DNA from 3 places in the Enterobacter quasiroggenkampii genome. Region 1 is predicted to be linked to each of the others. Evidence: predicted binding sites of a transcription regulator. Region 1 holds the regulator's gene; each other region holds the start of a gene.
The links. The regulator LexA, encoded in region 1, represses DNA repair genes until DNA is damaged. The targets are predictions, from matches to a motif close to TNCTGTATGTACATACAGNA.
Positions count from the first base shown of each region.

Region 2: the regulator LexA is predicted to act here: its motif matches at 2,702-2,721, upstream of V1572_RS10170 (DNA translocase FtsK 4TM domain-containing protein).
Region 3: the regulator LexA is predicted to act here: its motif matches at 1,714-1,733, upstream of rmuC (DNA recombination protein RmuC).

Region 1 covers NZ_CP143745.1:910,389-915,008, forward strand. The annotation lists gene plsB (glycerol-3-phosphate 1-O-acyltransferase PlsB) at 1-1,695, opposite strand, end outside; gene V1572_RS04330 (diacylglycerol kinase) at 1,850-2,218, shown strand; gene lexA (transcriptional repressor LexA) at 2,327-2,935, shown strand; gene dinF (MATE family efflux transporter DinF) at 2,999-4,336, shown strand; gene V1572_RS04345 (CsbD family protein) at 4,457-4,620, shown strand, end outside.
Region 2 covers NZ_CP143745.1:2,131,349-2,135,968, reverse strand. The annotation lists gene V1572_RS10170 (DNA translocase FtsK 4TM domain-containing protein) at 1-2,624, opposite strand, end outside; gene lrp (leucine-responsive transcriptional regulator Lrp) at 2,760-3,254, opposite strand; gene trxB (thioredoxin-disulfide reductase) at 3,799-4,620, shown strand, end outside.
Region 3 covers NZ_CP143745.1:364,793-369,412, reverse strand. The annotation lists gene V1572_RS01835 (dienelactone hydrolase family protein) at 1-619, opposite strand, end outside; gene udp (uridine phosphorylase) at 875-1,636, shown strand; gene rmuC (DNA recombination protein RmuC) at 1,777-3,234, shown strand; gene ubiE (bifunctional demethylmenaquinone methyltransferase/2-methoxy-6-polyprenyl-1,4-benzoquinol methylase UbiE) at 3,301-4,056, shown strand; gene ubiJ (ubiquinone biosynthesis protein UbiJ) at 4,070-4,620, shown strand, end outside.

The DNA of each region.
Region 1 (4,620 bases):
CGAATCAACCGAATACGGCACGTTACGCATCATATCCAGATAGCAATCCAGCTGCTCCGTGAGCTGTTCACGGGTCAGCGAGCGCTGGCGTGAAGCCAGAAGTGCCGTACAGCACAGGTTCATGGCGTTAGCCGCACCGGCGTTGTTAATGCGCACCATCAGCTCGGATGCGATGCCGTTAACCGTTGGCGTCAGCCAGGCCGGACGCACCGCTTCGATAGGATCGATGGACTCGCGCCACTCCGGAACGTGGTGGTTCAGGTACGTCATCAGCGGCATCGGCTCACCGAAGTTCACGTAGCCCTGACCGAGATTGCGCAGCTTGCTCAAGCCGCGCAGCATCTGCGGCAGGCTCTCTTTCTCTTTGGTCGCACCACGCAGCTCTTTCGCGTACGTGCCCACTTCCATCACGTGCTCGTAGCCGATGTAGATAGGCACTAGCGTGATCGGACGGGTACCTCCGCGCAGCATCGCCTGGATGGTCATCGACAGCGTGCCGGTCTTCGGATCGAGCAGACGTCCGGTACGGGAACGACCGCCCTCCACGAAGTACTCCACGGAATAGCCGCGGCTGAACAGCTCGCCAAGATACTCGCGGAACACGGTGGAGTAGAGCTTGTTGCCCTTGAAGGTACGACGAATAAAGAACGCGCCCAGGCGGCGGAAAATCGGACCTGCTGGCCAGAAGTTCAGGTTGATACCGGCTGCGATGTGCGGTGGTACCAGCCCCTGATGATAGAGCACGTAGGAAAGGAGCAGGTAGTCCATGTGGCTGCGGTGGCAGGGGACATAGACAATCTCATGGCCATCATGCGCCAGCTGACGCACGCGCTCGGCGTTATGGACGTTAATGCCCTGATAGAGGCGGTTCCACGTAAAGCCGAGAATACGGTCAGAAAGGCGAATCATCTCGTAAGAGAAGTTCGCTGCAATCTCTTCCATCAGCGCAATGGCGTTCTGCTGGGCTTTCTCATGCGAAATTTTCTTGCTGCGCGCTTCATCTTCAACGGCGCGGGCAATCGCTTTGGAGGCCAACAGCTTGTTGAACAGATCCTGACGAGCCGGGAGGCGTGGTCCTACGGCAGCCAGGCGCTGACGGGCGAAGTGCATACGCGCCACGCGCGCCAGTTTTTGCGCGATGATCTTGTCGGTGCCGTGCTCGTCCGCCATGCGACGCAGCGAAACGGAAGGGGAGAAACGCACAAAGCTGTCGCGTCCCAGCCAGGAGACCGCGAAGAACTTCTGGATGCCGTTAAGCATGCGCAGCGGCGGATTCTCTTCGCCTTTTTCACGGCCCGGACGACGACCAAACATCACCGATACCGGCACCATCTGCACATCCAGATCGGGATTGCTGCGGTGCAGGTCGAGATAGTCATGGAACAGCTTGATGGACTCTTCTTTTGGCGTGTAATAGGTAAACACGCGCGGTCCACCGTGAATGAACACGTAGCGCGGCAGCAGCGTACCGTCAACTTCCAGCGGTTCAAGCGGGTCAGGTAAGTCATGCGCCAGACATTGGGCGCGAAGCGTCAGTAAGTCAGCCTTCGAGTTATAAGGCAAAACGTACATAATGGGGCGTGACGTATCGAGCCCCAATTCCAGCGCGGGTTCTGCTGGGATAGACTTGCTTTTTACCAGGATGCTTAATGGTAAATTAAGTAATTTGTAGTAAATTCGTGGCCAGCCGGACATAAACGATGTAAAGCCTCTGGTTAATAATGCAATTGCGGCGCAAGGATAACAGAAAGCGCGCAAAATTTCTGTTGTTACCCGTCATACTTCAGGCTGTAGCGAAACGCGCTACGGCTCCTGTTACTGACGCTCTTTTTTAAAAAAGGTTCTTTTAATGGCCAATAATACCACTGGGTTAACACGTATCATCAAAGCCGCCGGCTATTCATGGAAAGGTTTCCGTGCCGCATGGGTCAACGAAGCCGCCTTTCGCCAGGAGGGCGTCGCCGCTATCATCGCGGTGATCGTCGCCTGTTTCCTTGATGTTGATGCGATTACCCGCGTACTGCTTATCGGTTCCGTTCTTCTGGTGATGATAGTGGAAATTCTTAATAGCGCTATTGAGGCCGTTGTGGATCGCATTGGTTCCGATTTCCATGAGCTTTCTGGCCGTGCAAAAGACATGGGCTCTGCTGCCGTGTTGCTGGCGATTATCACTGCCGTTATCACCTGGGTCACGCTGCTTTGGTCACATTTCCGATGAGCCTCGAGGAATAATTAAGTCCCTGGTTTTTTGTGCAGTTTTTGGTTCCAAAATCGCCTTTGACTGTATATACTCACAGCATAACTGTATATACACCCAGGGGGCGGAATGAAAGCGTTAACGACCAGGCAGCAAGAGGTGTTTGATCTCATCCGGGATCATATCGGCCAGACGGGTATGCCACCCACGCGTGCGGAAATCGCGCAGCGTCTGGGTTTCCGTTCTCCAAATGCTGCCGAAGAACACCTGAAAGCGCTGGCGCGTAAGGGCGTGATTGAGATTGTCTCGGGCGCGTCACGGGGTATCCGCCTGCTGGTGGAAGAAGAGACGGGCATTCCGCTGATAGGGCGTGTTGCTGCCGGTGAGCCTTTACTGGCTCAGCAGCATATTGAAGGTCACTACCAGGTCGATCCTGGCATGTTCAAACCGAGCGCTGACTTCCTGCTGCGCGTCAGCGGCATGTCGATGAAAGACATCGGTATTCTTGATGGCGATCTGCTTGCGGTGCATAAAACACAGGATGTGCGAAACGGCCAGGTGGTGGTGGCGCGCATTGATGACGAAGTGACCGTTAAGCGTCTGAAAAAACAGGGTAACAGCGTACAGTTGCTGCCTGAAAACAGCGAGTTTTCACCCATTGTGGTCGATCTCCGCGAACAGAACTTCTCTATCGAAGGACTGGCGGTCGGGGTGATTCGCAACGGTGAATGGCTGTAACCTCTTCCTCACAGGCTATGGCACCGCTGTAGCCTGATTCATTCCCCACTCCCGGTATCTTTCATGTCACTGCTGACGGCATCCGATAAGGCATTGTGGCGTCTTGCTCTGCCGATGATTTTCTCCAATATTACCGTGCCCTTGCTGGGACTGGTCGATACTGCCGTTATAGGCCATCTTGATTCACCGGTTTATCTTGGCGGCGTGGCGATTGGCGCGACGGCAACCAGCTTCCTGTTTATGCTGCTGCTCTTTTTGCGCATGAGCACTACCGGTCTTACCGCACAGGCTTATGGCGCGAAAGATCCGCTGCGTCTGGCGCGCGCGCTGGTGCAGCCGCTGATCCTCGCGCTTGGCGCGGGTGCGTTCATCGTTTTATTGCGGGCACCCCTGATCGATCTTGCGCTTCATATTGTTGGCGGCAGCGAGGCGGTATTAGAGCAGGCGCGACGTTTCCTTGAAATCCGCTGGCTCAGCGCGCCCGCATCGCTGGCTAACCTGGTTCTGCTGGGGTGGCTACTGGGCGTGCAGTACGCCCGTGCGCCCGTGATTTTGCTGGTGGTGGGTAACCTGCTCAATATCGTTTTGGATGTCTGGCTGGTCATGGGTCTGCATATGAACGTGCGGGGTGCGGCGCTGGCGACGGCGATTGCCGAATACGGGACCTTTATCATTGGCTTGTGGATGGTCTGGCGGGTACTGGCCATGCGCGGGATCTCCCTGGCGCTGCTCAAAACCGCATGGCGCGGCAATATCCGTAAGCTGCTGGCCCTCAACCGTGACATCATGCTGCGCTCGCTTCTTCTCCAGCTTTGCTTCGGGGCACTGACGGTTTTCGGGGCTCGACTGGGGCCAGACATCGTCGCGGTCAACGCAGTATTGATGACGTTGCTGACATTTACCGCCTACGCGCTGGACGGTTTTGCCTATGCGGTTGAAGCGCATTCCGGGCAGGCGTACGGGGCGCGCGAAAGCGGGCAGCTACGGGATGTCTGGCGGGCAGCCTGCCGTCAGTCGGGACTGGTGGCGCTGGCATTTGGCCTGGTTTACGCCTGCTTTGGTGAGCAGATCGTTGCATTGCTTACCTCTCTCCCTGCGCTACGCGAGCTGGCGAGCCACTATCTCATCTGGCAAGTCGTTTTACCGGTGGTTGGCGTCTGGTGTTATCTGCTGGACGGCATGTTTATTGGTGCGACGCGCGGGGCCGAAATGCGTAACAGCATGGCCGTCGCGGCGGCCGGGTTTGGCCTGACGCTGCTGACGCTCCCCTGGCTGGGGAATCATGGTTTGTGGCTGGCCCTGGCCGTCTTCCTCTCACTGCGCGGGTTGTCGCTGGCGTTTATCTGGCATCGACACTGGCAAAACAATACCTGGTTTCCCCCACGCTCCGATATATCGTGACGGTTAAAGATTCCGAATATGAAATTAACCACGGAATCCTTAACTACAATAATTATCACGTCCAGCAGAAAAGAACGTAACGGACGTTACGACCCGACGCTTAACGAAGAGGACACGATGATGAATAAAGACGAAATCGGCGGCAACTGGAAGCAGTTCAAAGGTAAAGCGAAAGAACAGTGGGGTAAGCTGACGGATGACGACATGACCGTCATCGAAGGTAAACGCGATCAGCTAGTCGGTAAAATTCAGGAACGTTACGGCTACGCAAAAGACCAGGCGGA
Region 2 (4,620 bases), 1.2 Mb from region 1:
GGATCGCCAGCGATATCTTTACCCAGCACCACGGTCAGCGGGGAGGGGTTATCGCGGAACTTGGTGTTATCCAGCACTTCACGCAGGTAGACGGTCTGACGTTTTTTGTTCGGCAGCTCAAGACCAACGTAAGGTTTACCCGGTATCACTTCCACCACGCGCACCGCCACGGTCGATAGCGAACGCGCCAGGTCGCGGGAGAGGTTGGAAATACGCGCGGCTTTTACGCCCGGCGCCAGGTTCAGTTCAAAACGGGTGATCACAGGACCCGGTGAGTAGTTCACCACATCCGCCTTGATACGGAAGTCAGCCAGACGGGCCTCCACCAGACGCGCCATCTGCTCCAGCGCGAAGGTATCAACCGGTTCTACTTCTGACGGCGGCGGCGTTAACAGATCCAGAGACGGCAGCGGCGTGCTTGGACGCTGCAGCGGACGGCTGTCACCGTTACGCATCAGCAGCGGGTGAATCAGGCTCTCCTGAGGCTGAGGCGCAGGCTGCTGGAACTGTGGTGGCTGTGGTGGCTGCTGCGGCTGTGTATACGGCTGCTGAACGGGCTGTTGCGGCTGCGCATAGGCCTGTGGTGCCGGTGACTGGCGCACAGGCTCAGCTTCCGGCATCACGCTCGGGGTAAATAAAGGCTCGCTTGGGCCATCATCCACCAGATCTTTCATCGGCGAGAATTCAAAGTCCGACAGCGAGAACGGATTTGCACCAGCCGGTTGTTCACCGGAATAGCGCTGCTGCTGGGTGGCGGCAAACTGACGCGCCAGTTCCGCTTCTGCGGCGTCATCGTCGTCTTCCAGCGCCGGTTCATCGTGCTGATACTCTTCACCGTAGCGCTGATTCTGCTGCGCAGCGAACTGGCGGGCCAGCTCGTCCTGCTGCATTTCATCAGTATCATCGTCGTACTCAGACTCGCGGGCTTTTTCTTCAGCCATACGCTGGGAAGGCAGCTTGATGCCATAAGAAGCAAGCTCACGGCGGGTGGGCACGCGGACGCGGTTAGGGCGAGGCAACTGCGGACCAATCCCCTCTTTCACCTGAGGACGAGGTGCCCCCCCGGTTGCCAGGCTAAAGACGGGGGCAGCCACGGTCGCCGCCGCGGTAGCCTGCTTCACGCTTTCCGCTACGGGTGCAACAGCAGGCGTCGGGTCGACAGGTGGCACAGAAACAGAAGGCGCTTTCGTAACCGGCTCCTGCACCGGTTCAGGCACAGGCTGATACCAGGCGGCCAGTTGTTCGCGTTCACGCGCACGGCGCTCCTCGACTTCTTCAAAATAGTACAGCGGTGGACGGGCAGGCTTCACCTCTTCCACGATTTCAGGCTCAGGTTCAGGCTGCGGTGCAACGTAAGGCTGCACAGGTTCAACCGGTTCAGGCACATATTCCTGATACGATTGAGCCGCTGGCTGCTGATATTGCTGCGGTTCATACTCAGGCTGCGGCGGCTGATAAGGCTGCTGCCACTGTTCCTGCTGCATGGGGATGTAGCTTTCAGGTTCAGGCGCAATGACGGGCTCTGGCGTGTGAACACCCGGCGCAGTCTGCCACTCAACCTGAGGCTGCTGAATAACGGATTCCGGTGGCGGGACAGGCGCGGATGGCATCACGGCGTCGACAGGCGCGGCATAAGCCTGGGCTGCAGTCGTCGCAGCGGCCGCGGCTGCTACCGGTTCGGTGACCGAGTGGCCGTTTAACAGCGGGTCGTATTCGTCAAAGTCCCCGGGAGTGGCCCGGCTGCCGGAGAAGAGCACATCGTCAGGATCGACGGCGACACCCGCAGCGCGATACGCCACCTGCTCGTCTTCATCCATGCGTTTACCGGAGAAGAGCGCCGCATCGGTTTTACGGCCCAGTGGGTTGGCAAATTTCTCGGCCACACGCTGGCGACGCGCCAGCGCGCCGCGCAGAATTCGGGCACGACGAGACTCGCGACGCTGCACAGGCGCGTCATCTTCCTCTTCATCTTCGTATTCGTCTTCATCCACCCACGTATCGTCACGGCGGGTACGATTGCTGGCAAAAGTCAGAATGGTGAGGATAAAGCTGCCAATTTTCTCGGCAATGCTCACCCAGGACCAGCCGGTAAACAGCGTCAGCCCGGCGGCCCAGATGCACAGCAGCGCCAGCGTGCCGCCGCTGCTGTGCAGCATCGGCTGGAGCGCAGAACTTAATAAGCTGCCGATCACCCCGCCAGAGGCGAAGTACCAGATATCATCGGCGTTAATCGCCGCCAGCCCGCAAGAGGTGAGGATCAGCGCCAGCGCGCCAATCAGGCGCAGCGAGACGGCGAAATAGTCGATGTAATCATCGTTCTGACGATGACGCCACGCAAACCAGCATCCGCCAATGATAATGACGGGAAGGGTGTAGGCCATCACACCGAAAATGAAGAACAGCGTGTCCGCAAGCCAGGCACCGGGGACACCGCCTAAATTATGGATAGGCTCATGCCATGCAGTTTGTGACCAGCTGGGATCCGAGGGGTTGAAACTGAGTAAGGCTGCCATCAGCCAGACGGCAAAAAGGGCAATAACAATCAGCAAAGCCTCGAGGAGACGACGTCCGCTGCTTAGCTTCGATAGTGTGACTTCTTTGTCTTCAGTGTATTCCTGGCTCAAGAAAGGCTCTCCAGGTATCAGGCATATCCTGCCTGTTTGCTAAAACGGACAACAGCGCCGGGACTCCCCGGCACTGTTGCTGTATGGATTAACAGGAGTGTAATCAAACTACGCTGATTTTGCACCTGTTCCGTGTTAGCGCGTCTTAATAACCAGACGATTGCTCTGTTTGACCTCTTCCATCACCACGTATGTACGGGTGTCGTTCACGCCCGGCAGACGCAACAGGGTTTCCCCCAGCAGCTTACGGTAGGCGGACATATCAGGCACACGGGTTTTCAACAGGTAGTCGAAATCACCGGACACCAGATGACACTCTTGAATTTCTTCAAGTTTTTGTACAGCGGCGTTAAATTGCTCAAACACATCCGGCGCACCACGATTCAGAGTAATCTCAACAAATACCAGAAGTGAGGCATCCAGATAATGCGGGTTCAGCAGAGCCGTATAGCCCTGAATAAAACCCTGTCTTTCCAGTCGGCGCACACGCTCAAGGCACGGCGTCGGGGAAAGTCCCACACGTTTTGAAAGCTCGACGTTGGAAATACGCCCATCCTTTTGCAATTCATTAAGAATGTTACGATCGATACGGTCGAGATCTTTGCCAGGGCGCTTCTTGCTATCTACCATTATTATTGTCTCTCTGTATTCCTTCCCTACTCCTGCCTGGACCCTGTGCACATCACTGTTCAGAGCCTGTACCCGTTAGTCATCACATCGCCTGATTATGTAATAGACGCGATGCGGATTCGGGTTCTGTTGGTAAGAAGACCGTTGCCCGAAGGCAGTCACCGACATCACGTATGGCGTCTGTCCACGCCATGCGTAGATTTCACTGACCCGGTAAAAATGGCATTTACGTGCATGCCTATGCGGCATACGGTTAACGCGGTTTTTTTTCTTCCTTGAATGTTTTCGCAAAAGCGCAGGGGATTGTCAAAGCAAAACATCGTTTTTTAGTACAACATGCCGGATATTCATTGCGGCAGGGTATTAATCCTCATTTTATTGCCTTACAAACGACCGCTTTTCTGGAGAAAGCGTGATGTTATCGCGCGCGATTCATCGTCCATGGCTATTACACAGATTGATATCAAAATTGCTGCGCTCTTTTTTTACGGCAACAAATTCCCTACAATCCAGCCAAATGTCTGCCAACAACAATGGGGATCTCATGGGCACGGCCAAACACAGTAAGCTGCTAATCCTTGGTTCTGGACCTGCGGGATATACCGCGGCGGTCTATGCTGCACGCGCTAACCTGCACCCGGTATTAATCACCGGCATGGAAAAAGGCGGTCAGCTGACCACCACCACCGAAGTGGAAAACTGGCCAGGCGACCCGAACGACCTGACCGGGCCGCTGCTGATGGAGCGTATGCACGAGCATGCCGCTAAATTCGAAACCGAAATTCTGTTCGATCACATCAATAAGGTCGACCTGCAGAACCGTCCGTTCCGCCTGACGGGTGACAGCGGTGAATACACCTGTGACGCGCTGATCATTGCAACCGGTGCCTCTGCCCGCTATCTCGGTCTGCCGTCCGAAGAAGCGTTTAAAGGCCGCGGGGTTTCTGCCTGCGCCACCTGCGACGGTTTCTTCTATCGCAATCAGAAGGTCGCGGTCATCGGCGGCGGCAACACCGCTGTGGAAGAAGCGCTGTATCTGGCGAACATTGCCTCTGAAGTACACCTGATCCACCGCCGCGAGACCTTCCGCGCGGAGAAGATCCTGATCAAACGTCTGATGGACAAAGTGGCGAGCGGCAACATCGTGCTGCACACCAACCGTACCCTGGAAGAGGTGACGGGAGACCAGATGGGCGTTGCCGGTCTGCGTATCCGTGATACCCAGAACACCGATAACGTCGAAACGCTGGAAGTGGCGGGTCTGTTTGTGGCGATCGGTCACAGCCCGAACACCGCGATCTTCGACGGTCAGCTTGAGCTGGAAAACGGCTACATCAAAGTGCAGTCCGGCATTCACGGTAATGCG
Region 3 (4,620 bases), 550 kb from region 1:
GCGAAATACCGGTGTCCTGACCGCCGTAAAGCCCTAACACGGGGGCATTTAACTCGGTGGCGATATCAACCGGATGTTTTGGTGAATTCAGCGTTTTTTCACCCACCAGTTTGCCGTACCAGGCGACAGCGGCTTTGAGCTGCGGGTTATGCGCGGCATACAGCCAGCTAATGCGTCCGCCCCAGCAGAAACCGGTGACCAGCAAACGATGGGGATCGCCCCCGTTGCGCGCCGCCCAGCTGGCGACGTGGTCGAGGTCGGCCAGAACCTGCGCGTCCGGGACTTTGCTGACCAGGTTGCTGAGCAAGGTGGGGATATCGCTGTAGTCGTTCGGATCGCCCTGACGGAAGTAGAGCTCTGGCGCAACGGCCAGATAGCCTTCCAGCGCCAGCCGGCGGCAGAGGTCGCGAATGTGTTCGTGAACACCGAAAATTTCCTGAACCACGATCACGATGGGCAGCGGGCCGTCTGCCGATTTTGGTCGTGCGTGGTAAGCAGGCATGTTCTCTCCCTGCGTGGGAATAGAGGTCTCACCCGCGGTGATGGCATCTTCAGACGTTGAGACGATGGTTGAGGCATGCGGGGCCGCAGCAGGTGCAAAACCGGTTTTTTCAGTCATGGCATTCTCCGTACCAATCAGTTAGCGCAAAGGTAAATATAGACACCAGGTTAACAACTCACAGTGCCTTAAACGGTCTATCTTTTGTGCAGCACCTGACGATATAACTTGTTAATGTGATGTAAATCACTTTTTGATGGAAATTCGATGCAATCATTTTCATTCATGGTGAGATGCGTCACGAAATTATGCTTACTGCTTCTGTAAAGTACCGTTTTACTTCTTCTGACTAACCGACCCACAGAGGAGTCACCTATGTCTAAGTCTGATGTTTTTCATCTCGGCCTCACTAAAAACGATTTACAAGGGGCTACGCTCGCTATCGTCCCTGGCGATCCGGAGCGTGTGGAAAAGATCGCCGCGCTGATGGATAAGCCGGTTAAGCTGGCAGCCCATCGTGAATTCACCACCTGGCGCGCAGAGCTGGATGGTAAAGCCGTGATCGTGTGTTCTACCGGTATCGGTGGCCCGTCTACTTCGATTGCTGTTGAAGAGCTGGCACAGCTGGGCATTCGTACTTTCCTGCGTATCGGTACCACTGGCGCTATTCAGCCGCATATCAACGTCGGCGACGTGCTGGTGACGACCGCGTCTGTGCGTCTGGATGGCGCAAGCCTCCACTTTGCACCGATGGAGTTCCCGGCGGTGGCAGATTTCGAGTGCACCACCGCGCTGGTTGAAGCCGCGAAATCCGTGGGCGCCACCACCCACGTGGGCGTGACCGCTTCGTCCGATACCTTCTACCCGGGCCAGGAGCGTTACGACACCTTCTCTGGCCGCGTGGTAAGCCGCTTCAAAGGCTCCATGGAAGAGTGGCAGTCGATGGGCGTGATGAACTACGAAATGGAATCCGCCACGCTGCTGACCATGTGCGCAAGCCAGGGTCTGCGTGCCGGTATGGTGGCTGGCGTCATCGTCAACCGTACCCAGCAGGAGATCCCGAACGCCGAAACCATGAAGCAGACCGAAAGTCATGCAGTGAAAATCGTGGTGGAAGCGGCGCGTCGCCTGATCTAGTCCTCTTCCTTCGAAATTAAAGGCCGACACGTTCGGCCTTTATTTTTTGCGTAACGCCTCGCAGGAAAACCCTTTCAAACTGGACGTTTATACAGCACAATCTTAGATTGTGCGGGTAATACGTTGATGCAGGGGGCATTGTGGATATCTCAATCCTGATTTATGCGGTGATTGCGCTGGCGGGCGTGGCGATAGGCTGGCTGATGTCAAGCTATCAGCATGCGCAGCAGAAGGCCGATCAGCTGGCTGAACGCGAAGAGATCGTCGCCGATTTAAGCGCGGCCAGGCAGCAGCTTGCCCTGAGTGAACACTGGCGCGACGAGTGTGAACTGCTCAACAACGAGCTGCGCAATCTCCGTGATATCAACACCTCGCTGGAGGCCGATCTCCGTGAAGTGACCACCCGCCTGGAATCCACTCAGCTGCATGCGGAAGATAAAATCCGCCAGATGATCAACAGCGAGCAGCGCCTCAGCGAACAGTTTGAAAACCTCGCAAACCGCATTTTTGAGCACAGCAACCGCCGCGTTGACGAACAGAACCGCCAGAGCCTGAACAGCCTGCTGACGCCCCTGCGTGAACAGCTGGACGGCTTCCGCCGTCAGGTACAGGACAGCTTTGGTCAGGAAGCCCGCGAGCGGCACACGCTGGCGCATGAGATTCGCAATCTCCAGCAGCTGAATGCCCAGATGGCGCAGGAGGCGGTCAACCTGACCCGCGCGCTGAAAGGGGATAACAAAACCCAGGGCAACTGGGGAGAAGTGGTGCTGACCCGCGTCCTGGAAGCTTCAGGCCTTCGGGAAGGGTACGAATACGAAACGCAGGTGAGTATTGAAAATGATGCCCGCTCGCGAATGCAGCCGGATGTGATCGTGCGGCTGCCCCAGGGCAAAGATGTGGTGATTGACGCCAAGATGACCCTGGTGGCGTATGAGCGTTACTTCAATGCGGAGGACGACTACACTCGCGAATCGGCGCTGCAGGAGCACATTGCCTCCGTACGCAATCATATTCGCCTGCTCGGCAGAAAAGACTATCAGCAACTGCCTGGCCTGCGATCGCTAGACTATGTCCTGATGTTTATTCCGGTAGAGCCCGCGTTTCTGCTGGCACTCGACAGGCAGCCTGAACTCATCACCGAAGCGCTCAAAAATAACATTATGCTGGTCAGCCCCACCACGCTGCTGGTGGCCTTACGCACCATTGCGAACCTGTGGCGCTATGAGCACCAGAGCCGCAACGCGCAGCAGATTGCTGACCGCGCCAGCAAGCTGTACGACAAAATGCGCCTCTTCGTGGACGACATGTCCTCCGTCGGGCAGAGCCTGGACCGTGCGCAGGATAACTACCGTCAGGCGATGAAAAAACTCGCCTCGGGACGTGGCAATCTGCTGGCGCAGGCCGAATCATTCCGCAGCCTGGGGGTAGAGGTTAAACGCGAGATTAATCCGGAATTGGTGGAACAGGCCACCGCCCAGGACGACGAGTTTCGCCTGCGTGAAGGGGCGGACGAACAAAAGACAAACAGTGAAGACAACACGTTAGCGGTGGATTTATCACCAGACGAGACTCCGGCGCGTTTCTTTCGCGGTGGTTGAAACGTAGGGCAAACGCGCCCAATCTGTTACACTTCTCGAACATTTTACTGATAAGCAGGCTCTAAGATGGCTGACGATTCACAAGACACAACGCACTTTGGCTTTCAGACTGTCGCCAAAGCGCAGAAAGCTGACATGGTGGCCCACGTATTTCATTCCGTGGCGGCGAAGTACGATGTGATGAATGACCTGATGTCGTTCGGCATTCATCGCTTGTGGAAGCGCTTCACCATTGACTGTAGCGGCGTACGTCGCGGACAAACGGTGCTGGATTTAGCCGGTGGTACGGGCGATTTAACCGCGAAATTCTCTCGTCTGGTGGGCGAAACCGGGCGCGTTGTCCTCGCCGATATTAATGACTCCATGCTGAAAATGGGCCGCGAAAAGCTGCGTAACATCGGCGTGGTGGGGAATGTGGAATATGTGCAGGCAAATGCCGAAGCGCTGCCGTTCCCGGACAATACCTTTGACTGCATCACGATCTCCTTCGGTCTGCGTAACGTGACCGACAAAGAAAAAGCGCTGCGCTCCATGTATCGCGTGCTGAAGCCGGGTGGACGCCTGCTGGTGCTCGAATTTTCCAAACCGATTATTGAGCCGCTGAGCAAAGCTTACGACGCCTATTCCTTCCACGTTCTGCCACGCATCGGTGAGCTAGTGGCCAACGACGCGGAAAGCTACCGCTATCTGGCGGAATCTATCCGTATGCACCCGGATCAGGACACATTAAAAGCCATGATGCAGGATGCAGAATTTGAGAACGTTGAATATTTCAACCTGACGGCGGGTGTCGTCGCGCTGCATCGCGGTTACAAGTTCTGAGTGGAGGTGTCCCGTGCCCTTTAAACCCTTAGTCACCGCAGGTATCGAAAACGTACTGAATGCTTTTCTCTATCGTGCTCCGGCGCTTAAAGCAGCGCGTCAGCGGCTAAACGGGAAGGTATTACGTATTGTTTTAAAAGAGTTCTCGACGCCGCTTGTGCTGGTCTTCAGCGAACGCCAGCTTGACGTTCTGGGGGCGTGGGAAGGTGACGCCGACTGCTCGGTCATCACGCACATGAGCGTGCTGCCAAAACTGCGCGATCGCCAGCAATTAACGGCGCTTATCCGCAGCGGTGAGCTGGAAGTGGAAGGCGACATTCAGGTCGTGCAGAACTTCGTTGCGCTCACCGATCTGGCGGAGTTCGACCCGGCAGAACTGCTCGCGCCCTTTATCGGCGACATTGCCGCTGAAGGTATCGGGAAAGTCCTTCAGGGTGGCACCTCCTTTGCGCGTAAAAGCCTGCAACGTCAGCAACGCTATGCGGCGGAAGTGCTGACGGAGGAGTGGCGAATGGCGCCCGGTCCACTGGAAGTGGCATGGTTTGCGGAAGAGACCGCGGCTGT